Regions from separate parts of the Variovorax sp. Soil_C_26 genome, predicted to be linked through region 1. Evidence: predicted binding sites of a transcription regulator. Region 1 holds the regulator's gene; the other holds the start of a gene.
The links. The regulator NrdR, encoded in region 1, represses ribonucleotide reductase genes. The targets are predictions, from matches to a motif close to CACNANATNTNGTG.
Positions count from the first base shown of each region.

Region 2: AC3A6G_RS23535 (ribonucleoside-diphosphate reductase subunit alpha) is a predicted target of NrdR. The motif match lies at 7,446-7,459, and genes of this name have one in related genera.

Region 1 is NZ_JBDGJC010000013.1:93,384-104,632, forward strand. Features, by position in the region: gene AC3A6G_RS25080 (DUF349 domain-containing protein) at 1-2,695, opposite strand, end outside; gene AC3A6G_RS25085 (DUF748 domain-containing protein) at 2,893-6,720, opposite strand; gene AC3A6G_RS25090 (transglycosylase SLT domain-containing protein) at 7,291-8,145, shown strand; ZMP/ZTP riboswitch at 8,186-8,313, shown strand; gene glyA (serine hydroxymethyltransferase) at 8,355-9,599, shown strand; gene nrdR (transcriptional regulator NrdR) at 9,624-10,067, shown strand; gene AC3A6G_RS25105 (type IV pilin protein) at 10,116-10,580, opposite strand; gene AC3A6G_RS25110 (pilus assembly protein) at 10,598-11,249, opposite strand, start outside.
Region 2 is NZ_JBDGJC010000011.1:3,095-14,343, reverse strand. Features, by position in the region: gene AC3A6G_RS23555 (zinc-ribbon and DUF3426 domain-containing protein) at 1-1,285, shown strand, start outside; gene AC3A6G_RS23550 (carbohydrate kinase family protein) at 1,361-2,263, shown strand; gene AC3A6G_RS23545 (histone H1-like DNA-binding protein) at 2,346-2,888, opposite strand; gene AC3A6G_RS23540 (ribonucleotide-diphosphate reductase subunit beta) at 3,089-4,264, opposite strand; gene AC3A6G_RS23535 (ribonucleoside-diphosphate reductase subunit alpha) at 4,444-7,362, opposite strand; gene ampD (1,6-anhydro-N-acetylmuramyl-L-alanine amidase AmpD) at 7,712-8,326, opposite strand; gene AC3A6G_RS23525 (sigma-54-dependent transcriptional regulator) at 8,313-9,866, opposite strand; gene AC3A6G_RS23520 (two-component system sensor histidine kinase NtrB) at 9,871-11,249, opposite strand, start outside.

The DNA of each region.
Region 1 (11,249 bases):
CGGCCGCCATCTCGAGGCGCAACAGCGCTTCAGACGCTTCGTCGGCTGCCGCCTTGGGCGGCGAGCCCACGGCCTGCGACCAGCCGCTGCGCACCGCCGGCGACACCGCGCGTCCGAGTTCCTGGACGTTCGGCAGCCGCGAGGCGTCGCGCTGCTCCCAGGCGCCGAGCACTTGCGTCAGCGCTTCGCCGTGGGCCTGCGCCGCGAGCTTGCGCAGCGACAGTTCGGCGCGCTCTAGCGCTTCGCGCTGGGCGCGGAACGCTGCATCGCCGAGCCGCGGTCCTCGGTCTTCGAAGCGGGGCGGACGGTCGCCGAAGCGTCCGCCCGGCGCGCCGCGGTCGCCGCGGGCATCGCCGCGCGGCGGTGCGCCGCGGTCGCCCGGGCGGCCTGGACCACCAGGACCCGGCCGGCCGCCATCGCGACGGTCGCCAAACCGGCCGCCGGCGCCGCGACCCGCGGGCGCGGCCGCCTCGTTCCTGCGGCTGCCGGGACGGTCGTCGCCGCGCATCGCCACGACCGGCTTGGGCGCCGGCTTCGGTGGCGCCTTGGCTTCTTCGGAACCGGCGGGCTCGGCACCTTCTTCGCGCGCTTCGCTGTCGGCGCGCGCGGAACTGTCGGCACCTTCGGCCGGTGCAACAAGATCGCCGCCGGCGGTCGGCGCGGCTGCCGCCGGCGTGCCCGGCTGGGCCTCGGCATCGCTGGGTGCGGGCGCCTGCTCGGCGCTTTCGCCGAATTCGGCCGCGGCCTGGCCGGGCGCGACCTGTTCGGTGGCGCCGACCGACGGACCGTCGGCGGACGCTGCGGCCGCGGGCTTCGCAGCCGGTGCCGGCGCGGGGGCCGGCGGTGGCGCCTCACCGCGCAGCGCGGCTTCGAGACGCGCGATGGCCGCGCGGATCTTCTGGGCGTCGCCCTCGGCATTGGCGGCGTCGAGCGCCTTGGAAGCCTCGAGCACGTGGCGGTCGTGCTCGCTCATCGCGGCGGAGGCCTTTTCGCGCTCGGCGGTCTTGCGGTTGAAGGCGTCGTCGATCGGCGCGCGGAACGCATCCCAGAGCTTCTGCTCGTGGCGGCGGTCGAGCGGCACGCTTTGGGCTTCCGCCTGCCAGCGCTGCTGCAGCGCCTTGACGGCATCGATGCGCAGCATGGGCTGGGCACCGAGCTCGGTGGCCTCGGCGATCATGGCCTGGCGCCGGTCGATGCTGGCCTTCTGCGCCGCCTCGATCGGCGCACGCGCCGCACCGAAGGCCTCGTTCCACTGCGGCTGCAGTTCGGCGAAGACCTTCTCGCCGACATGCCCGCCATCGCGCCAGCGGTCGGCGAACTGATGCAGCGCGCGGTTGTGCGCCTTCAGGTCTGTGGGTTCGGCATTGGCTGCCGCCCAGGCACGCACCTCCTCGATCAGGGCAACGCGGTGGGCACGATGTTCGGCCGCATCGGCGCGCACCTTTTCGAGCCAGGCTTCGACCACCTTGTGGGCTTCGTTGCACGCTTCGTCGAAGCGCTTCCAGAGCGCATGGTTCGGTACGCCGCCTTGGTCGGCCTGCTTCCACTGGTCGCGCAGCGAGCGCAGCGTTTCCTGCATCTTGCGGCCGCCGAGCGCCTGGCCTTCGGGGCGCTTGAGCAGGCCTTCGGCCTTGGCGACAAGGTCTTCGCGCACCTTGTCGGCGCTCCAGCGCTGCCAGCCTTCGAGTTCGCCGGCCGCCACCAGCGCCGCATGCACGCGCGCTTCGAGCGGCGCATCGACCAGCTTGCCGTGCTCCTTGAGCACCGCACGCAGTGCGGCGGCAGCGCCGGCGCTGGCCTTGCCGTGGCCTTCGGCCGTTTCCTGCTCCAGCTTGACGAGCGCAGCCTGCACGGCCTCCTGGGCGGCGGCACGCACGGCCGGATCGACCTTGGGTGCCGCGGGCTTGGCAGGCGCCGCCTTCGGCGCCACCACCTCGCCGCGGGCGGCGCGAAGTTCGTCGGCCCACACGGGCACCGGCGGCAGCGGCGCTGCTGCATCTCCGGCCGCGGCCTGCGCCTGCGCCAGTGCCGCGTGGAACGCGTCGGACACCACGAGCAACTGGGCCTTCGACGATTCGAGCTGCGGCGCAAAGCGCGCGTCGAGACTGTTCCAGTTGGGGTCGGCCGTGATCTCGCCGGCCTGCTGCTGCCAATGGGCCACGTCGTTGCGCAGCGACTCCTCGGCGGCCTGGGCGTCCTGCCAGCCCTTGGTCGACAGCACCTCGAAGCGCTGGGCGAGCAGCACTGCGGCCTCGCGATGCACCTGCGCGCGATGCTGCAGGTCTTCGATGCCCTTCACACGGTCGGCCAGTTGCACCTTGAACCCGGCGAGCGGTTCGCGCGACAGGGGTGCGCCGGCCTTGGCGGCATCGCGCTGCCAGGCCAGTGCATCGGCGATGTTGAGCTTGGGCTGGGCCAGCAGCGCTTCTGCTTTTTGCGCCCATTCGGCCGCGATGGCCTCCTGGCCCTTGGCGCGCTTGAGCTCGTCGAGCTTTTCGCGCAGCAGGCGGGCCGCGCCCTTGTCGCGGCCGCTCAGCTCCTTGAAGACCTCCTGCATCTGCTCGGGCGCGGGATTGCCCGCGAGCCATTCGCGGATGCGCGCAGCGCGCTCGCCGGAAGTCGGCGCGGTGAAGGCGCCGCCGGTGAGCGTGTCGAGGGCTTGGAGGTCGTTGGGCTTGGAAGAAGTAGAGGTCACTTGCGCGAGTCGTTGTCTGAAGAGAGAAAGCGAAGGCGCCGGCAAAGGCCGGCGCACGCGACATTTTCACCCACTTGGGGGCGCGGCGTTGAATTCCACGGCGCAACTGAAGCTAAAAGACGCTGGAATCGTGGCGCGCTGCCCGCATATGGGCTGGCTGCGACCGAAACCCTCGGCCGGCCAGCGTTGCACTGTTTCTACCTCATGGCCAGATCGAGTTCAGCGCCGGGCTTCCAATCGGCGCCACTCGCCTTGGTCTTGACGGCGCCCAGGAACAGCCGCTCGCTCGCAAGCTTCTGTGCCAGCAGGTAGTCGCGCACGACGGCGCCGCGCTCCACGGCGAGTTGCCGGATCGACTCCTCGTCGACCGGGATGCTCGCGAGCAGCAGGTCTTCCATCTCCTTGACCGGCAGGTCCCGGGTCAGGCCGACCATGTTGCGCGGCTTGGTGATGTCGGCACGCTTGTAGACGGCCGCCAGCAGTTCGGGGTATTCGGCGTCGGTGACGGGCGGCACTTCGGTGCCCGCCTGCCCGCCGCGCACCGCGATGCGTCGCTTCTCGGCCTGCGCGAGCTGGCGCAGGCGCTGGCGCTGGTAGGCATCGCGTTCGCGCTCCAGGCTCGCGGTGCCGACCACCGTCATCTGCAGCGTGGGACGCTCGGTCAGCGCCTTGGCGACCTTGTCGAGGCTCTGTCTGGCGCTGTCGCCGAGCACCGCGCTGCCGGGCTCGAAGGCAATGGTGCTCGATTCGCCGCTGCCGCCGCCGAGCCCGCCGGTCAGCAGGCTGAACGGCGAAGTCACCGCCTTGACGATGAGGTTGACCACTGCCTTGAAGATCAGCGGGCCGATGCTGAACTGCGGATCGTTGAGCGAGCCGCTGAGCGGCAAGTCGACGTCGATCACGCCGTTGCGGTCGGCCAGCAGGGCCACCGCGAGCCGCACCGGCAGGCTGTTCGGCGCGCCTTCGACGGCGTCGCCGAACTGCAGCTGATTGAGCACCAGCTTGTTGCTGGCCGTGAGCTGCCCGTCGGGCGCCACCTTGTAGTTGACGTCCATGCTCATCTTGCCTCGATTGATCCCATGGCCGGCGTAGCGCACCGCGTACGGTGACAGCGGCGCCAGGTCGAGATCGCGCATCTTGGCGGTGATGTCGAGTTCGAGCGGCTTGGCGAGCGGGTTGAGCTTGCCGGTGATCTCGAGCGCGGCGGTCTGCTGCGCCTTGCCGCGCAGTTCGAGGGCGGCGAGCGCGGGGCGTCCGCCCTCGCCCTTCGGCGGGTCGGACGAAAAGGCGCTGAGCCGGCCGGTCAGCTCGCTCAGGTCGGCCGAGTAATTGGGCTTGACGAACAGGTCGGTGAAGTCGATCTTGCCATTCACCAGGCTCATCGGGCCGAAGTTGATGACCGGCTTGGGCCCGGTGTCGGCCTCGGCCTGCGCAACGGCAGCGGGCGGCGCTGCCGGCGCGGGCGTGGGGCTGCCGCCCACCATGGCTTCGGCCGACAGCGGCGCGCCGCCCGCACGCGGCTGCTGCGGCTGGGGCTGCGTGGGGCCGCGCGTCGTGGTCGTGGTGCCGCCCAGGCTGCGACGGGTTTCGGCCGCGGCCGCGGTCGCGGCGTTCGCCTCGGCCTCGCCCTTCTTGGTGAGGCTCAACAGGTTCAGCTGGCCGTTCGGATCGACGATCACACGGGCGAAGAAGTCGGTGAGCGTGGTCTCGCGCACATCCACCGTGGGTGCGGCCTTGGGCGCCAGGCCCACCTGCAAGCCGCGCAAGCTCAAGGTCTTCCAGCTCAGCAGCTGGTTGTTGTTGCGGTCGAACCCCGGCGACTGTGTGAGCGAGGTGCTGTTGGCGCGGAAATCGTCGAGGGCCGTGTCGCCGGCCAGCTTGAGGCTCATGCCGGCAGGCGCGCTCGAATAGCTCACAGTGCCACGGTAGCTCAGGAAGGCCCGGCGGATATCGACGTTCAGCGCGTCGGCGTAGTACGCCTTGAACGCATGCGCCGGGAACGAACCCACTTCGAGCCGGCCTTCGGCGGCCAGCGGCTTGAGCACGACGTGGCCCTTGTAGTCGAAGCGGCCCGGATCGGCCCGGCGTCCCGAACCGATGCGCCCCGACACCTGGAGCGGCGACTTGACGGCCGTCTCGGGCGCGAGCTTCTGCGCCTGCAGCTTGAAGGCGGTGATCTCGACCGCAACTGGCGTGGCGCTGGCCTTGTCGGCATAGGAGAGCGTGCCGTTGTCGACCGCCAGGGTGCCGATGGTCAGCGCCCAGGGCTTGGTGTTGGCGCCTGCCGGCGCCGCGCCGGGGCCGCTGCCGGCCGGCTTGGGCGCAGCCACCTTGGCCGGCGCGCCAGCGGCGCCGCCCGCGGGCGCCTTGAGCCAGCGCTCGAACATCCAGCGGCTTTCGCTGTCGCGCTCGACGCGAACCTTGGGATTGGTGGCCGTGAACGAGGCGATGTTCAGCGTGTGCCGGGTCATGTCGACCTCGGCGTCGACCAGCTCGAAGCGGCCGACGCTCGCGAGCGCGGTCTTCTGCTGTGTGAGCGCCAGGCCATCTGCCGCCAGGCGCCGCGCCTTGAACTTGAGTTCGGGCGCGGCCCATGCCACGTCGATCTGGCCACTGAGCTTGCCGTCGAGCGTGGGCTCCAGGCTTTGCGCGAGGTACGGCGCCGCGAGCGACAGCGGCAAGGCCTCGACCTCGGTCTGGACATTCGCGGCCTTGTCGGTCGCATCGCCCTTGAACCGGAGCGTGGCGCCGGCCACCGCCGTGCTGCCGCTGAACTGGGCCGGCTTTTCCATCGGCCATGTGATGCCGGCAAGCTCGATGCCGAGCGCCGTGGCCTGGATCGCCGCCGCAGGCTGCACCGTCTCGTCGCGCCAGCCGATCCGGCCGCCGCTCAATGCCACCTTGTCGACCTGGACCCGGAGCTTCGGCTTCGGGGGTGCCTTGCCGTCCGGCGCGCTCGCCGCCGGGGCCGGCACAGCCGCCACCTTCTCGGGCGCACCGCCCGCGGGATCGGTCGCGAGCAGGTTGAGCCGGCCCTGTGCGTCGCGGGCCACCGCGAGCTGCGGCCCCGCCAGCGCGACTTCGCTCAGGTGGAACACCGATTCGAGCGGACGCACATCGGCCAGCGCGAGCTTGAGCGAATCGAAAGCCAGCAGGTCGCGCCCCCGCGCATCGCCGAGCTTCGCGCCATGCGCTTCGACCGTGCCCGTGATCTTGAGTCCGGCCGTCTCGGCGCGCGCGAAATCGATCTTCAGGTCCGCGTCGAGGGTGCCCGCCTGCAGTTGCACCGGCACGCCGGCCGGGATGTAGCCCAGGTACGGCACCAGGTCGAGCCCCTTGAACTGCACGTGCGCGTCGGTCTTGCGGCTTTCGGCGAACGGCGTGGTGAGTGCGGCCGAATCGAACTGGCTGCCGTTGAGCGAGAAAGCGAGCTTGGGTTCGGTGTCGACGTCGCGCTGGGAGGCCAGGTTGCTCAGGAACGGCACCTTGAGAACGAAATCGCGCAACTCATGCTTGCGCTTGACCGTCTGGTCGTCGAAGTCCACCGCACCGTCGGTGATCGAGATGTTGTAGATCGCGAAGCGCGCGGGCTCCGCGTCAGGGTCCGGCTGCGGGCCGGCGGCGAGCTTCTGGAGGATGTCGTCGATGTCATACCGGCCATCCGCCAGATGCGTGAGCAGGATGGCCGGGGCCTCGACCGTGACGGCGTCAATCACCGGCGCCAGGCGGATGATCGATTGCAGCTCCGCGTCGGCATAGATGCGCTTGATCGCCACCTGCGGCCGGCTGCCGTCCGCCGTGGCGATGCGCAGGTCGTTCAGCGTGACTTCGAGCGTCCAGGGCTTGAAGTCGATCTTGCCGACGGTGACCTGGCGCCCCAGCTCCTCGCTCGCGATCTTCTGCAACTGGCTCTTGGCGATCGGCGGCACCGCGAGCCAGGCAACGGCCCAGAGCCCCAGCACAACCAGCAAGGCGACGATCCCGCGTCGCAACCATTTGTTTTGTTTGAGCGAAGCTGCATCCATCGCGGGAGTGTGCCGCAAAGAAGCGCTGGACCAGAAGCAAGAAAGCCCGGCAACGCGACGTTATGTCTTGTTACCGGGCTTGATGGCGGGCATAAGACCCATGCCATCTTTTCGCGCAACAGGAAGACAAATGGTTCCTGCCGAGCTGGCAGCAAGAGATTGCCGCCTTGGATCCTCCGTCGTTCGAGCCCAACTTGCACAGGGCCGTTCGACTTCGGAAAGCCGCCTGACAAATCAGGCAGGTCCAGATTAGGCGCCTCGCGCCGGCAATGCAACGCCTCTTTATCAGGGTTTTCCCCAAGGCATTGTTTAAACTTGTAATGGCATAAGAATGCAAGTTCATATGCTTGACCGGGTATTTAGCCACGATAGAATCCCGCCTGCTCCTGGCTGTCCATCCAGCAGGAGGTCCCTGGATCCGCCGCCGAATTCCCCCGGCTTGATCAGGCCGCCGCGCTCCCACCCACATCTTCCCTCCTCGCGCGGAGCCTGGTTCGTACCAATCAAGCGCCGCCGCCTCCTTCCATCGCCTCGGCGCTGAGAACAGGTGCCGCATAGAAAGGAAGAGCGATGAACAAGGCGTTTGATGCCACAGCCCGCGGGCTACGGACTTTTCTGTCCGACGTGGCAGACGGCTTTTTTGAAATCACCCACAACGGGTTCGCACTGGTCGGGCTGGCCATCGTGTTCGCGGTGCTCGCGCTCGCGGCACGACCCGACCTGCGCCAGACCGGCGAGGAGCAGCTCATGGGCTGGCTGCAGTCACGCAAGCCACCGCCCGAAGCCACCGACCTCGACGCCTCCGCGATCGTGCGCACCACGGCGGCGAGTCCGGATGACCTGCCCAAGCAGCAGGCAGCGGTAGCCTTCTGGCTCAGCAAGAAGTACCGCGTCGCACCGGAGCCGCTGAGCGTGCTGGTCGCCGAGGCCTATCACCTCGGCAGCCGCACCAAGCTCGACCCGACGCTGATCCTCGCCATCATGGCGATCGAATCGAGCTTCAATCCCTTTGCCCAGAGCCATGTGGGCGCGCAGGGGCTGATGCAGGTCATGACACGCGTGCACGGCGAAAAGTACGAGAGCGCGGGCGGCACGCTCACCGCCTTCGACCCCGTGACCAACATGCGCGTGGGCGTGAAGGTGCTGCAGGAGTGCATTGCGCGCGCCGGTTCCGTCGAAGGCGGCCTGCGCCATTACGTCGGTGCCGCCAACCTCGACGACGACGGCGGCTATGCCAGCAAGGTGCTCGCCGAGCGCGACCGGCTGCTGCAGGTGGCCAATGGCCGCGGCCTCCCGACCATCGTCGTCCCGCCGGTCGTGCGGGCGCAGGCCATCCCGGTTGCGGCGCCGCCCAAGACCGAACAGCCCGCCGATCCTGCGGCAGCGGACGGCCAGAAGGTCGCGCTGCTCTTCGGCGTTTCCTGAGTCCTTCGGCATCGGCAAAAACGCCGGGTGCGCTACACTTGGCGCCGTACGCGACTGGCGATAGGCGCAGCATCCTCACCGGTGCCCCGCGCTGACGTGGAATACCACTGGGAAGCGTGCCGCCTGGCATCCGATACAGGCGTTCAGCCGTTCGCCTGGGCAGCCCTTGTTTGGTTGAAGAACAAGGACCTCGTCTTCAAAGGACTGCCATGTACCAACGCAACATTCTGGTCGAACAGACCGATCCCGAGATCTGGGCCGCCATCCAGGCCGAGACCGCGCGCCAAGAACACCACATCGAGCTGATCGCAAGCGAGAACTACGCTTCGCCGGCCGTCATGGCCGCCCAGGGCTCGCAGCTCACCAACAAATACGCCGAAGGCTACCCGGGCAAGCGCTACTACGGCGGCTGCGAGCACGTCGACGTGGCCGAGCAACTGGCCATCGACCGCATCAAGCAGATCTTCGGTGCCGACGCCGCCAACGTGCAGCCGCATTGCGGCGCCTCGGCCAACGAGGCCGTGATGCTCGCCTTCCTGAAGCCCGGCGACACCATCATGGGCATGAGCCTGGCCGAAGGCGGCCACCTCACCCACGGCATGCCGCTGAACATGAGCGGCAAGTGGTTCAACGTGGTGAGCTACGGCCTGAACGACAAGGAAGAAATCGACTACGACGCGATGGAGCGCAAGGCGCACGAGCACATGCCCAAGCTCATCATCGCGGGTGCCTCGGCCTATTCGCTGCGCATCGACTTCGAGCGCTTCGCGAAGGTGGCCAAGGACGTCGGCGCGATCTTCATGGTCGACATCGCCCACTATGCAGGCCTCGTGGCTGCGGGCGTGTACCCCAACCCGGTGCCCCATGCCGACGTGGTGACCTCCACCACCCACAAGAGCCTGCGCGGCCCGCGCGGCGGCATCATTTTGATGAAGGCGCAGCACGAAAAGGCCATCAACAGCGCCATCTTCCCCGGCCTGCAGGGCGGCCCGCTCATGCACGTGATCGCCGCCAAGGCGGTGGCGTTCAAGGAAGCGATGGCGCCGGAGTTCAAGGCGTACCAGCAGCAGGTGGTCACCAACGCGCGCATCGTGGCCGAAACGCTCACCGCGCGCGGCCTGCGCATCGTGAGCGGCCGCACCGAGAGCCACGTGATGCTCGTCGACCTGCGCGCCAAGGGCATCACCGGCAAGGAAGCCGAAGCCGTGCTGGGCGCCGCCCACATGACGATCAACAAGAACGCGATCCCCAACGACCCCGAGAAGCCGATGGTGACGAGCGGCGTGCGCATCGGCACCCCGGCCATGACCACGCGCGGCTTCAAGGACGAGGAGGCCCGCCTCACCGCGAACCTGGTGGCCGACGTGCTCGAGAACCCCCGCGACACCGCCCACATCGACGCGGTGCGTGCCAAGGTGCACGCGCTAACGAGCCGCTTCCCTGTCTACCGCTGAACGTCATCGGCAAGCGGTGGCCGCATGAAATGCCCTTTTTGCGGTCATCTGGAAACGCAGGTCGTCGAGACCCGCGTCTCGGAAGACGCCGACTTCGTCCGCAGGCGCCGCCAATGCAGTGCCTGCGACAAGCGCTTCACCACCTACGAGCGACCGGACGTCAACTTTCCGGTCGTCGTCAAGAAAGACGGCAGCCGCGCCGATTTCGATTCGTCCAAGGTGCGGGCCTCGATGATGCTCGCGCTGCGCAAGCGGCCGGTGAGCATCGAGCAGATCGACAACGCTCTCCTGCGCATCGAACAGAAGCTGCTCGCGAGCGGCCTGCGGGAAATCGACTCGACCAAGGTCGGCGAACTCGTGATGCGCGAACTCAAGAAGCTCGACAAGGTCGCCTACGTGCGATTTGCATCGGTGTACCGCAGCTTCGAGGACGTGGACGAGTTCAGGCAGCTGCTGCGGGATATCTGAGAGGCTGAGGCTGGCCCGCGGAGGGCGGTGCCAGCCCGCGTTGCCGCATCAGCGGTTCCAGCACGACTGCACCACATCGCTCGAGGCATCGGTGCTGTCGTTGGCCAGCTTCACGCCTTGTTGGTTGACGGTGAGCGTGCCGCATTCGTCGTTGGCCGAGACGCCCTGCGGAACGGCCCGCAGCGTGTAGGTGGTGGCGGTTCTGCCGTCGACATAGCCGATGCTGTAGCTCGCAGTGCCCGACGAAGGGGACTGTGCCAAGCCCGCAGGCAGGTCCACGTCAACGGGCGGATATCGGCCATTGGCCGACATGTAGCGTTCGGTCCATTGCGCCGCCTGCAGCAGTTGCTGCTTCGCATCGGCGCGCTTGGCGCGCAGCACGTAGCGTGAATAGCTCGGGTAGGCGATGGCCGCGAGGATGGCGATCACCGCCACGACGATCATGAGTTCGATGAGGGTGAAACCCCGCGAGCAGGAGTTCGCAAGGATCCAATGCCTGGTCTTCTTGTTCATGGGCAGATCCACGCTCATCAATATGACGAGAACAGGCTGCGCCAGCCGAAGCGGCGTACTGCGTCTGGCCGCTTCACGTCCGTGCAATCTCCTGCTGCGTTGCAGATCACGTCCGCGTTCTTCCCGTCGCCGGGCGGCATGAAGCTGAGATCGTCCCGACCCGAGTAGTTTCGGTACCCGAGATAGAGGCCAGCCGCAGCAGAATCGGCATAGACGATGCCGTCAGGCGCCGAGCCACTGAAGAAGTCGATCAGTAAGGTCCAGCCGTCGTCAGGGGTGCCAGGCGTGCAATCGACGCGGTCAGCAGCAGTGCCTGGGATCGTTGTGGAGAACAATCCAACGCTGTTGCTCAGCACGTCGCCCGGATAGACGATCCGCTCCTTGCTGGTTGGCAATTCGAGATACCAGCCGCGCTTGCCGCTTTCTTCCCGATAGCGCACGCTGTTGTTTGAAACGGTGCGGAACTCGGTGCCGAACCTAGCCTCCCCCGCTTCAGTGCTCAGATCCGTGACCGTCTCGGTGTCGATGGTCTGTTGCACAAGGTCGGTCAGCGCCACAGTATCTGAAGCCGCGCCCGCCCGATCCCATATGCCGTAGAGATATTGAGCGCTGATCGTGCTTTCATCGCCCTCGGCAAACAGTTGACCCGTGCCGAATACCACCATGTAG
Region 2 (11,249 bases), on a different contig from region 1:
CCAGCTTCGCATCTCCGATGGCTGGGTGCGCTGTGGCCGCTGCAGCCATGTGTTCGACGCCACGCTCGAACTGCACGAGATGGCGGACGGGCCAGCGGCCGTCGCACCGTCGCCCGCGGCGGTAGCGGCCGCACCCATGCCGACAGCGCCTTCGCATGCCGAGCGGGAGGAGCCCGAGTTCGTCGACGACGAAGCGGAGGGCCGCGAGACGCCGCCAGCGGCGACGCCCGAAGCCGATGACGAAGTTGAAACCGATGACGAAGCCGAGGTGACCGCGCCCGCGGTTTCACTTCCAGCGCACGGTATCGCCCCCGACGCGCTGTGGTCGGACTTCGAAGTCAACACACCCGAATCCGAATGGCGGCCGCCGCCGAGTTCGCTACCGCCCTTTCCGAACATCGACCTGGACCTCGCGGCGGCGCCGGCGACATCTCCAGCACCGCCGCCGCCGCTGCCCTTGCCCGCGCTGCGCCTCGAGGCGCGCGAGCTCGCCGAGTCGGCCCGCGGCGACGAGGAAGAAGCGCATGAGCCTTCCGCCGACCGTGACCGGGCTCAGCTGGACAAGGTCTTGCGGCGGACGCGCATCAAGTCGGACGGGATCGCGCATGCCCGGGAGCGCGAAGAAGAACGCTCGGCCGACAAACTGGCGACGACTTCGTCGATGGTGCGCCAGGCGAGCGAACCCGAGCTTGATGCATCCGCACCGCGGCCGTTTCGCACCGACGATGCACCCGATTCCGAACCGCTCGCGCTCTTCGAGAACGAGCGCACCAAGCGCCAGCCCTCGCCGATCTGGCAGCGCCCGGCCGTGCGGCGGTCGTTCTGGCTGCTGGTGGTGCTGGCCGTGCTGCTGCTCGCCGCGCAGGTGCTGCGCCACGAGCGCGATGCGATCGTCGCGCGCCAGCCGGGCCTGCGGCCGGCGCTCGCCGCGCTGTGCCGCTGGAGCGGTTGCGAACTCACGGCGCTGCGCCGGATCGGCGACATCGTGATCGAAGGCGCCGCGTTCACGCGCGAGAAGTCCGGCGGCGGCGACTACCGGCTCAGCTTCACCTTGCGCAATGGCGCCGCCGTGCCGCTCGCCATGCCGGCCATCGAACTTTCGCTGCTCGACACGCAGGAGCGCGCCGTGGTGCGCCGCGTGCTCACTGCGGCCGACTACGGCGCGCCCGCGGTGCTTGCGGCGCGCACCGACCATGCGGCATCGCTGCCGCTGAGCCTGTCGGCGCCCGAAGGCACGACGTTGCCGCCGATCGCGGGCTACCGCGTGGAAGCGTTCTACCCTTGAGCAGGTCCGCACGCGCGTTTTATTCTTCTTCTTCGATCCACCTTCCTTCTTCTCTCTCATTCAACGGGCTCACCCATGGCAGCAGTGATTTGCGGTTCCCTCGCGTTCGACACCATCATGACCTTCGAGGGCCGGTTCGCCGACCAGATCCTTCCGGACCAGTTGCACATCCTCAATGTGTCGTTCCTGGTGCCCGGCCTCCGGCGCGACTTCGGCGGCTGCGCCGGCAACATCGCCTACAGCCTCAATGCGCTCGGCGGCACGGCGCTGCCCATGGCCACGCTCGGCAGCGATGGCGCCGACTACCTCGAGCGCATGCGCTCGCTGGGCATCAGCACCGAGTTCGTACGTCAGCTCGACGACACCTTCACCGCGCAGGCGATGATCATGAACGACGTCGACAACAACCAGATCACGGCCTTCCATCCCGGCGCGATGCAGCAGGCGCACCTCACGAAGGTCAGCGCGCGCGAGGACATCCGGGTCGGCATCATCGCGCCCGATGGCCGCGAGGCGATGCTGCAGCATGCGGAGCAGTTTGCTGCGGCCGGCATTCCGTTCGTATTCGATCCGGGCCAGGGCCTGCCCATGTTCGACGGCGAGGCGCTCCGGCGCTTCATTGCGCTGGCGAGCTGGGTCGTGGTCAACGACTACGAAGGCAAGATGCTGTCGCAGCGCACCGGCTGGAGCCTGGCCGATATCTCGAAGCATGTGCGTGGCCTTGTCGTCACGCTGGCCGCCGAAGGCTGCGAGGTCTGGACCGATGGCGAGCGCGAGCATGTGCCGGGCGTGACGCCGACGGCCGTGGTCGAGCCCACGGGCTGCGGCGATGCATGGCGCGGCGCGCTGCTGTTCGGGCTCGAGAAGGAATGGCCGCTCGCGCAGTGTGCGGCGCTCGGCAACCGCGTCGGCGCGCTCAAGATCGCCCAGCGCGGACCGCAGAACTACCAGGTCGACCGCAAGGCGCTGGGCCTCTGATCCGGTCCTTTCCCGGCGCACCATGAAAAAAGCCCGACACCGTGAGGTGCCGGGCTTTTGCCTTCAAGGCCGCTGAAAGAACTCAGGGCTTGCTGGCCGTCGGAAACGGCCAGGCTGCCTGCGGGTTCAGCGTGGTCTGCGCAGCAGGCGCAGGCGCCGCAGCGGGCGCTGCCTTGGCGGCCTTCTTTGCAGCCGGCTTCTTGGCCGCAGCGGCAGGCTTGGCAGCGGGCTTTTTCGCGGCTTTCTTGGCCGCAGCCTTTTTCGCAGGCGCCTTCTTGGCGGCGGCCTTCTTCGCAGGGGCCTTCTTGGCAGCGGCCTTCTTCGCCGGCGCCTTCTTTGCAGCCGCCTTCTTGGCAGGCGCCTTCTTCGCAGCGGCCTTCTTGGCCGGTGCTGCCTTCTTGGCTGCGGCCTTCTTCGCCGGTGCTGCCTTCTTGGCTGCTACCTTCTTCGCAGGCGCCTTCTTGGCGGCGACCTTCTTGGCAGCGACCTTCTTGGCCGGAGCCTTCTTCGCCGCTACTTTCTTCGCCGCTACCTTCTTGGCCGGAGCCTTCTTCGCTGCGACCTTCTTGGCCGGAGCCTTCTTTGCTGCGGCTTTCTTAGCCGGCGCTTTTTTTGCAGTTGCCATTTCTGTTTTCTCCTTGATCAAGTTGAAAAAATCAACCTATTGAAGCACTCCGCGCACGTTGGTAGCGCAAAGTGATCCATGGGGTTGGAGTCTGAGCTCCAGCACCATGAACACCTGAGCCCTCGTCCATGCCGCGCTCTTTGGCGCGGTCGGTGGCATGGGCAATTCTTGAATTCATCGATTCTTGTTGTCGGAAAGCTTCAATCCCACGAGAGCGCGCCGCCCGACTGGTATTCGATGACGCGGGTCTCGAAGAAATTGCGTTCTTTCTTCAGGTCAATCATTTCGCTCATCCAGGGGAACGGGTTTTCCTCGTTCGGGAAGAGCGTTTCGAGGCCGATCTGCTGTGCACGCCGGTTGGCGATGTACCGCAGGTAGCCCTTGAACATGGAGGCATTCATGCCGAGCACACCGCGCGGCATGGTGTCTTCGGCGTATTTGTATTCGAGCTCGACGGCCTTGAGGAACAGCGCCTTGATCTCGGCCTTGAACTCGGCGGTCCAGAGGCCGGGGTTCTCGAGCTTGAGCTGGTTGATCAGGTCGATGCCGAAATTGCAGTGCATCGATTCGTCGCGCAGGATGTACTGGTACTGCTCGGCGGCGCCGGTCATCTTGTTCTGGCGGCCCAGCGCAAGGATCTGCGTGAAGCCGACGTAGAAGAAGAGGCCTTCCATCAGGCAGGCGAACACGATCAGCGACTTGAGCAGCGTCTGGTCGGTTTCGTGCGTGCCGGTCTTGAAGTGCGGGTCGCTGATGGCTTCGATGAACGGGAGCAGGAACTGGTCCTTCTCGCGGATCGACTGCACTTCGTTGTAGGCGTTGAAGATCTCGCTCTCGTCGAGGCCGAGCGACTCGACGATGTACTGGTACGCGTGCGTGTGGATCGCTTCCTCGAAGGCCTGGCGCAGCAGGAACTGGCGGCATTCGGGGGCCGTGATGTGGCGGTAGGTGCCCAGCACAATGTTGTTCGCGGCCAGCGAGTCGGCGGTCACGAAGAAGCCGAGGTTGCGCTTGACGATGCGACGCTCGTCTTCGGTCAGGCCGTTCGGGTCTTTCCACAACGCGATGTCGCGCGTCATGTTCACTTCCTGCGGCATCCAGTGGTTGGCGCAGGTGGCGAGGTATTTTTCCCAGGCCCACTTGTACTTGAACGGCACCAGCTGGTTGACGTCGGTCTGGCCGTTGATGATGCGCTTGTCGGAAGCCTTGACGCGCTGCGTGGCAACGGGTGCTGCAGGCTGCAGGGCAGAAGACGAAGTCGGAGCATCCACCGCTCGGCCCGCGGACACGCCGCTGGTCGATGGTTGGTACTGCTGCAATCCTTGTTGCATATCCTTTGGCAAGGAGGGCTTGACTTCTTCGTCCCAGGTCAACATAGAAAAATCCAATGCTCAATTATCGGAGCAACGATGTGAGTTGCAAAGTGCTCGCCCACGTCGCGCTCCATTTATGTGGTTGTTATGTTGCTCCCATGCATCGTGCGATGTCAGTCGATGCCGTGATCGACTGAGGGTTCGCAACGCGCTGCATGGGCCTCGCTGATTTCAACGACGCGTCACTGGCACGCTTCGCACGTCGGATCATCGACGCCGCAGAACGCAATGTCGGTGGCCGGCATCGCACTCATCTGCGCCTTCGCTGCAGCGGCCGCGGCTTCGAGTGCGCTCATGCCCGAGCCTGCATCGCTGCTGCCCGACGACACTGCGTTGAGTCGGCCCGATTGCACGGTGGACTTCTCGGCATGCGTCGCGCTCTGCGTGCGCAGGTAGTAGGTGGTCTTGAGGCCACGCAGCCATGCGAGCTTGTAGGTGTCGTCGAGCTTCTTGCCCGATGCGCCGGCCATGTAGATGTTGAGCGACTGCGCCTGGTCGATCCATTTCTGGCGGCGCGCAGCGGCCTCGACGAGCCACGTGGTCTCGACTTCGAACGCGGTGGCGTAGAGCGCCTTCACGTCCTGCGGCACGCGGTCGATGGGACGCAGCGAGCCGTCGAAGTGCTTCAGGTCCATGACCATCACGTCGTCCCACAGGCCCAGGCGCTTGAGGTCGCGCACCAGGTAGTGGTTGATCACGGTGAACTCGCCCGACAGGTTCGACTTGACCGACAGATTGCCGAAGCAGGGTTCGATCGAGGCGTCGACGCCGATGATGTTCGAGATCGTCGCGGTCGGGGCGATCGCCACGCAGTTGGAGTTGCGCATGCCGTCGGCCTTGATCTTGGCGCGCAGCGCGTCCCAGTCGAGGGTGGACGAGCGGTCGACCTCGACGTAGCCGCCGCGGGCCTGCTCCAGCAGGTCGAGCGAGTCGATCGGCAGGATGCCCTTGTCCCACAGCGAGCCCTTGTAGCTCGAGTACTTGCCGCGCTCGCGGGCCAGATCGGTCGAGGCCCAGTAGGCGTGGTAGCAGATCGCTTCCATCGATTCGTCGGCGAACTGCACGGCTTCCTGCGAGGCGTAGGGGATGCGCAGTTCGTACAGCGCGTCCTGGAATCCCATCAGGCCGAGGCCGACCGGACGGTGGCGCAGGTTCGAGTCGCGCGCCTTCTTCACGGCGTAGTAGTTGATGTCGATCACGTTGTCGAGCATGCGCATCGCGGTCGAGATCGTCTTCTTGAGCTTTTCCTGGTCGACCTTGCCGTCCTTCAGGTGCTGCAGCAGGTTCACCGAACCCAGGTTGCAGACGGCCGTTTCGGTGTCGCTGGTGTTCAGCGTGATCTCGGTGCACAGGTTCGACGAGTGCACCACGCCGGCGTGCTGCTGCGGCGAGCGAACATTGCAGGCGTCCTTGAACGTGATCCAGGGATGGCCGGTCTCGAACAGCATCGTGAGCATCTTGCGCCACAGGTCGGAGGCCTGGATGGTGCGCGAGGGCTTGATCTCGCCGCGCGCGGCTTTTTCTTCGTAGGCGACATACGCCTTCTCGAAAGCGGCACCGAACAGGTCGTGCAGGTCGGGTACGTTGGAAGGCGAGAACAGCGTCCAGGTGCCCTTTTCCATCACGCGGCGCATGAACAGGTCGGGAATCCAGTTGGCGGTGTTCATGTCGTGCGTGCGGCGGCGGTCGTCGCCGGTGTTCTTGCGCAGCTCCAGGAACTCCTCGATGTCGAGGTGCCAGGTTTCGAGGTACGTGCAGACGGCGCCCTTGCGCTTGCCGCCCTGGTTCACGGCCACGGCCGTGTCGTTCACCACCTTGAGGAAGGGAACCACGCCCTGCGATTCGCCGTTGGTGCCCTTGATGTGGCTGCCGAGCGCGCGCACGCGGGTCCAGTCGTTGCCCAGGCCGCCCGCGAACTTCGAGAGCAGGGCGTTTTCCTTGATCGACTCGTAGATGCCGTCGAGGTCGTCGGGCACGGTCGTCAGGTAGCAGCTCGACAGCTGCGAGCGCAGCGTGCCGGCATTGAAGAGGGTGGGCGTGCTCGACATGAAGTCGAACGACGACAGCACTTCGTAGAACTCGATGGCGCGGGCTTCGCGGTCGATTTCGCCGAGCGAGAGGCCCATGGCCACGCGCATGAAGAAGGCCTGCGGCAGCTCGATGCGGCTCTTGCGCACGTGCAGGAAGTAGCGGTCGTACAGGGTCTGCAGGCCGAGGTAGTCGAACTGGTTGTCGCGCTCGGCCTTGAGCGCCGCGCCCAGGCGGGGCAGGTCGTACTGGAGCAGCTTCTCGTCGAGCAGTTCGTTCTCGACGCCCTTCTTGATGAACTGCGGGAAGTAGTCGGCGTAGGTCTGCGCGCGCTCGGCGGGCATGACTTCGCGGCCGATGATTTCCTTGAAGATCGTGTGCAGCAGCAGGCGGGCGGTCGCGAAGGTGTAGTCGGGGTCCTTCTCGATCAGCGTGCGGGCGGCCAGGATCGAGGCCTTGTAGACCTCGTCGAGCGGCACGCCGTCGTACAGGTTGCGCATCGTCTCGGCGACGATCGGCTGGGCCGTGATGCTGTCGCCCAGGTTTTCGCAGGCCGATTCGATCAGGCCCTTGAGCTCGTTCAGGTCGAGCGCAACGCGCTCGCCGTTGTCCAGCACGTGCAGCGTCGGTGCGGCGGGGGCTTCCTGTTCGCCTTGCTTGGAGCGCTCTTGCGTGCGGCGCTCGCGGTAGAGCACGTAGGCCCGCGCGATCTCGTGGTGGCCGCCGCGCATCAGGCCGAGCTCGACCTGGTCCTGCACGTCCTCGATGTGGAAGGTGCCGCCGCCCGGGCGCGAGCGCACCATGGCGCGGATCACGCCCTGCGTGAGCGTGTCCACCGTTTCGCGCACGCTCGCCGAGGCCGCGCCCTGGGTGCCGTGCACCGCCAGGAAGGCCTTCATCATCGCGATCGCGATCTTGTTCGGCTCGAAGGGCACCACGGCGCCGTTGCGGCGAATGATCTGGTAGTGCGCGAGGCTCTGGCTCGTCGGCGAGCCGGCCGTGTCTTGCGGCTGCTGCGACGGCGTGGAAGGAACGGCGCGCGGAGTCGATGGGGTGTTCAGGGATGTTTGCATTCGCTTCCTCTCGGTTGGCAATTCTTGTTGGGTGGCAGCGTCTGGGCCGGGCATTGCGCCGGGGCAGGTGGCTGGACGGAACACACTATATCTGGGGTGTGAGGGGGCTACAACCCACTAGATGTAGCGTTTTCCATCGGATACATGCGGGTCGTTTCTTGGCTCGCACGGTGACACGGCCATTTGTGCCCCATGAACATTGGTTCATGGTGTCGCAACCCGCGTGGAACGGGGCCTGCAGGCCGATTTGGGCTTGCAGGGCGCATGGTTGCTGCATGCGGCGTTTGCAATATCGTCCCAGTCCGGCGGCGCGCGGGGCGCATCGCGTTGCGCGACGTGATTGAAAAAATTAGCGGCCCATCACCTGCGCGGGGAACATTTTTGCAGGCCAGCCGAGCCAACCGCGCAACAACGGCCAGTCGAAGCCCGCGCCCGGGTCGTGTTTGCGGCCAGGCGCGATGTGCTCGTGGCCGGCGATGTGCGCGATCGGAAACTGCTGTGCGATCGCGGCGCAGAGGCCGGCCAGCGTTTCGTACTGGGCTTCTTCGAACGCTTGGCCCTCGAGGCCTTCGAGCTCGATGCCGATCGAGTCGTCGTTGCAGTTGGCGCGCCCGCGCCAGGTCGACACGCCGGCGTGCCAGGCGCGGTCGTCGCAGCTCACGAACTGCCAGAGCTCGCCGTTGCGCCGCACATAGAAATGCGACGACACCTCGAGCCCGCGGATCGACTGGAAATACGGGTGCGCGTCCCAGTCGAGCTGGTTCGCAAAGAGCTGCTGCACGGCCTCGCCGCCGTACTCGCCCGGCGGCAGGCTGATCGAATGCAGCACGACGAGGTCGGTCTGCGCGCCCGCGGGCCGCGGCCCGAAGTTCGGCGAGCGCAGCATCCGCGCGAAGCGGTACCAGCCGGCCTCCCAGAGGCGCTGCTGCGCGGCGGCGCCGTCCTGCGTTTCAGTCGTCGACATGGTTCGCGGCGCTTTCGTCGCCGCTCGGCGTGGTGATGCCGAGCCGCGCGATGCGGTAGCGGATCTGGCGCAGGCTCATGCCGAGCCGTGCGGCCGCCGCGGTGCGGTTGAAGCCGCTCTCGTGCAGCGCACGCACGAGGATTTCGCGCTCCTGCTGGTCGAGGTAGGCCTGCAGGTCGGAGGGCAGGGGCGGCGGCGCCGGCCGGGGCTGGGCGATTGGCGCCGGCGCAGGGCGCGTCTGCTCGTCGGGTTGTTCGGGCGCCGCCACGGAAGGCGTGGCAGGTGTGGCCGCGACTGCCTCCGCCGGCGCATGGCCCGGCCCCATCAGGTCGAGATGCAGCTCGTCGCCGTCGTTGAGCGCCACCGCCCGGTGCAGCAGGTTCTCGAGTTCGCGCACGTTGCCCGCAAGCGGATGCTGCGCGAGCCGGCGCAGCAGTTCGTCCGAGAGGTGCGGCACCGGCAGCCCGCCGTCGTGCGCGATGCGCGCGAGCAGCGCCTTGCACAGCGCCGGCAGGTCTTCGCGCCGTTCGCGCAGCGCGGGCACGGCGATCTCGATGACATTGAGCCGGTAGAACAGGTCCTGGCGGAAGCGCCCGGCCTGCACCTCGGCATGCAGATCCTTGTGCGTGGCGCTGACGATGCGGACGTCGACCGCATCTTCCTGCGTGGAGCCGATCGAGCGCACGCTGCGCTCCTGGATCGCGCGCAGCAGCTTGGACTGCATTGCGAGCGGCAGGTCGCCGATCTCGTCGAGGAACAGCGTGCCGCCGCGGGCGGCCTGGAAGTAGCCGTCGCGGTCCTGCGACGAGCCGGTGTACGAGCCCTTGCGGGCGCCGAAGAATTCGGCCTCGAGCAGGTTCTCGGGAATGGCGCCGCAATTGACCGCGACGAAGGGCCCGTCGCTGCGCTGGCTGCAGGCGTGCACCGCGCGCGCCACGAGCTCCTTGCCGGTGCCCGATTCGCCGCGCACCAGCACCGGCGCCATGCCGCGCGCGACCTTGGCGATGCGAGACTTCACGCGCCGCATCGGCTCGGAGTCGCCGACCAGCCGATCGAGCGCCGCGGCGCCGTTCACCGGAATGGCTGGCACGTCGGCCCGCTCGCCGAAGCCTGCGGGCGCAATCGGCGCCGCCCTGGCCGGCGTGGCCTGCTGCGCCTGCACGGCGGAGGCGACCACCGCTCGGAACTGCTTGAGGTCGACCGGCTTGGTCAGGTAGTCGAAGGCGCCGGCCTTGAGCGCCTCGACAGCGTTCTCTGCCGAGCCATAGGCCGTCATCACCACGCAGCGCTCGCTGCGGTGGTTCTTCTGGATGCGCTGAATGATCTCCATGCCCTGCCCGTCGGGCAGCCGCATGTCGGTGATCACCGCGTCGAACTGCGCGGCCTCGAGGTGCTGCCAGGCTTCGGAGACGCTGCCGGCCGCCTCGACGCGGTAGCCCTCGCGCAGCAAGGTCAGTTCATAGAGCGTGCGCAGGTCGGGCTCGTCGTCGATGACCAGGATGTTGCCCGGACGCTGCGCGGAAGAAGGGGTCGTGCTCACGGCGCTATTGTGTCAGCCGGTTTTCGCTCGGCGCGAAACGCACGAAGAATTCGTTGCCCTCGGGGCCGCCCGCGACGAGCGAGCGGCGCTCGTAGCCGATGGTCGCGCCGTGGCGCCGGCACAGCTCGCGGCACAGAAAGAGGCCAAGCCCGCTCGAGCGGCTCTCGGAAGAAAAGAAGGGCTCGAACAGGTGGCGCTGCACCGCGGGCTCGAGCGGCGCGCCGTCGCTCCACACCAGCAGGGTCGGCTGTCCGGCGCCGCCGCGCTGCAGGGTGGTGACCACCTGGATCGAGCCGTCGCTGCTGCCGGCGTAGCGCGCGGCATTGTCGAGCAGGTTCACGAGCAGGCGGCGCAGGTGCTCGACGTCGAAGCGCACTTCGCTCTCGCCGGCGTCGAGCGCGATCTGCACGCCCTGGCGCTGCGTCTGGCGCACCCATTCCTCGGCCAGCGCGCGCACCGCGGGATCGAGCACCACCTGCTCGCCGAGCGAAAGCACGCGCTGCTGGCGCGCCCGTGATACGTCGAGCACGTCGTCCACGATGCGCGCGAGCCGCTGCGCGTTGTGCTGCACCATGCTCGTCAGCTTGCGGTGGGCGGGATCGGTCAGGTCTTCGTTGAGCAGCGCGCTGGCCTGGGTGATTGCGGCCAGCGGATTGCGGATCTCGTGGGCCACGGCCGCCGACATGCGGCCCATCGCAGCCAGCTTCTCGGTGCGAATGCGTGCCTCGAGTTCGCGCAGGTCCTGCAGGAACATCACGCAGAGGCTTTCGACGCGCCGGTCGCTCGTCGGCGTGAGCCGCGTGCGCACGCGCACCTCGCGCGCGGCGCCGCGCGCCTGCGCCACCGGGATCTCTTCGCTCTGCGGTGCGCGCCGCGCGAAGGTTTGGCGTGCGAGCGCCGCGAGCGCATGCCAGGCGGGCTGCGCGTGCAGCGCGAACGGCAGCCCGAGCTTGGCCAGGCCCTGGCCGAGGATCGCGTCGGCCGCCGGGTTGGCCGCATGCACCAGGCCTTCGGCGTCGATCACCAGCACGCCCTCGCTGAGCGTCTCGATCACGAGGTCGTTGACCTGCGCCTGCATCTGCGCACTGCTGCGGTTGCGCTGGGCCGTCGCTTCTTCGCGCGCCAGGCGGCGCGCCAGCTCGTGGGCGAGCAGCGCCACCACGAACAGGCCGGTGCCGGTGAGCGCCGCCTGCACGAAGCGGTTCGATGGGTCGCCGGGCTGCTGCAGCCAGTGCCAGCCCGCGTCGGCCAGCAGCAGCAGCGTGACGGCGGAGGTGGTGCCCAGGCCCACGGTGACGGTTCCGAGCACGGCGCTCATGAGCACCGGCAGCGCGAACAGCGGCGTGTAGTTGATGTTGCCGCCCTGCAGAACCTGGAGCGCGG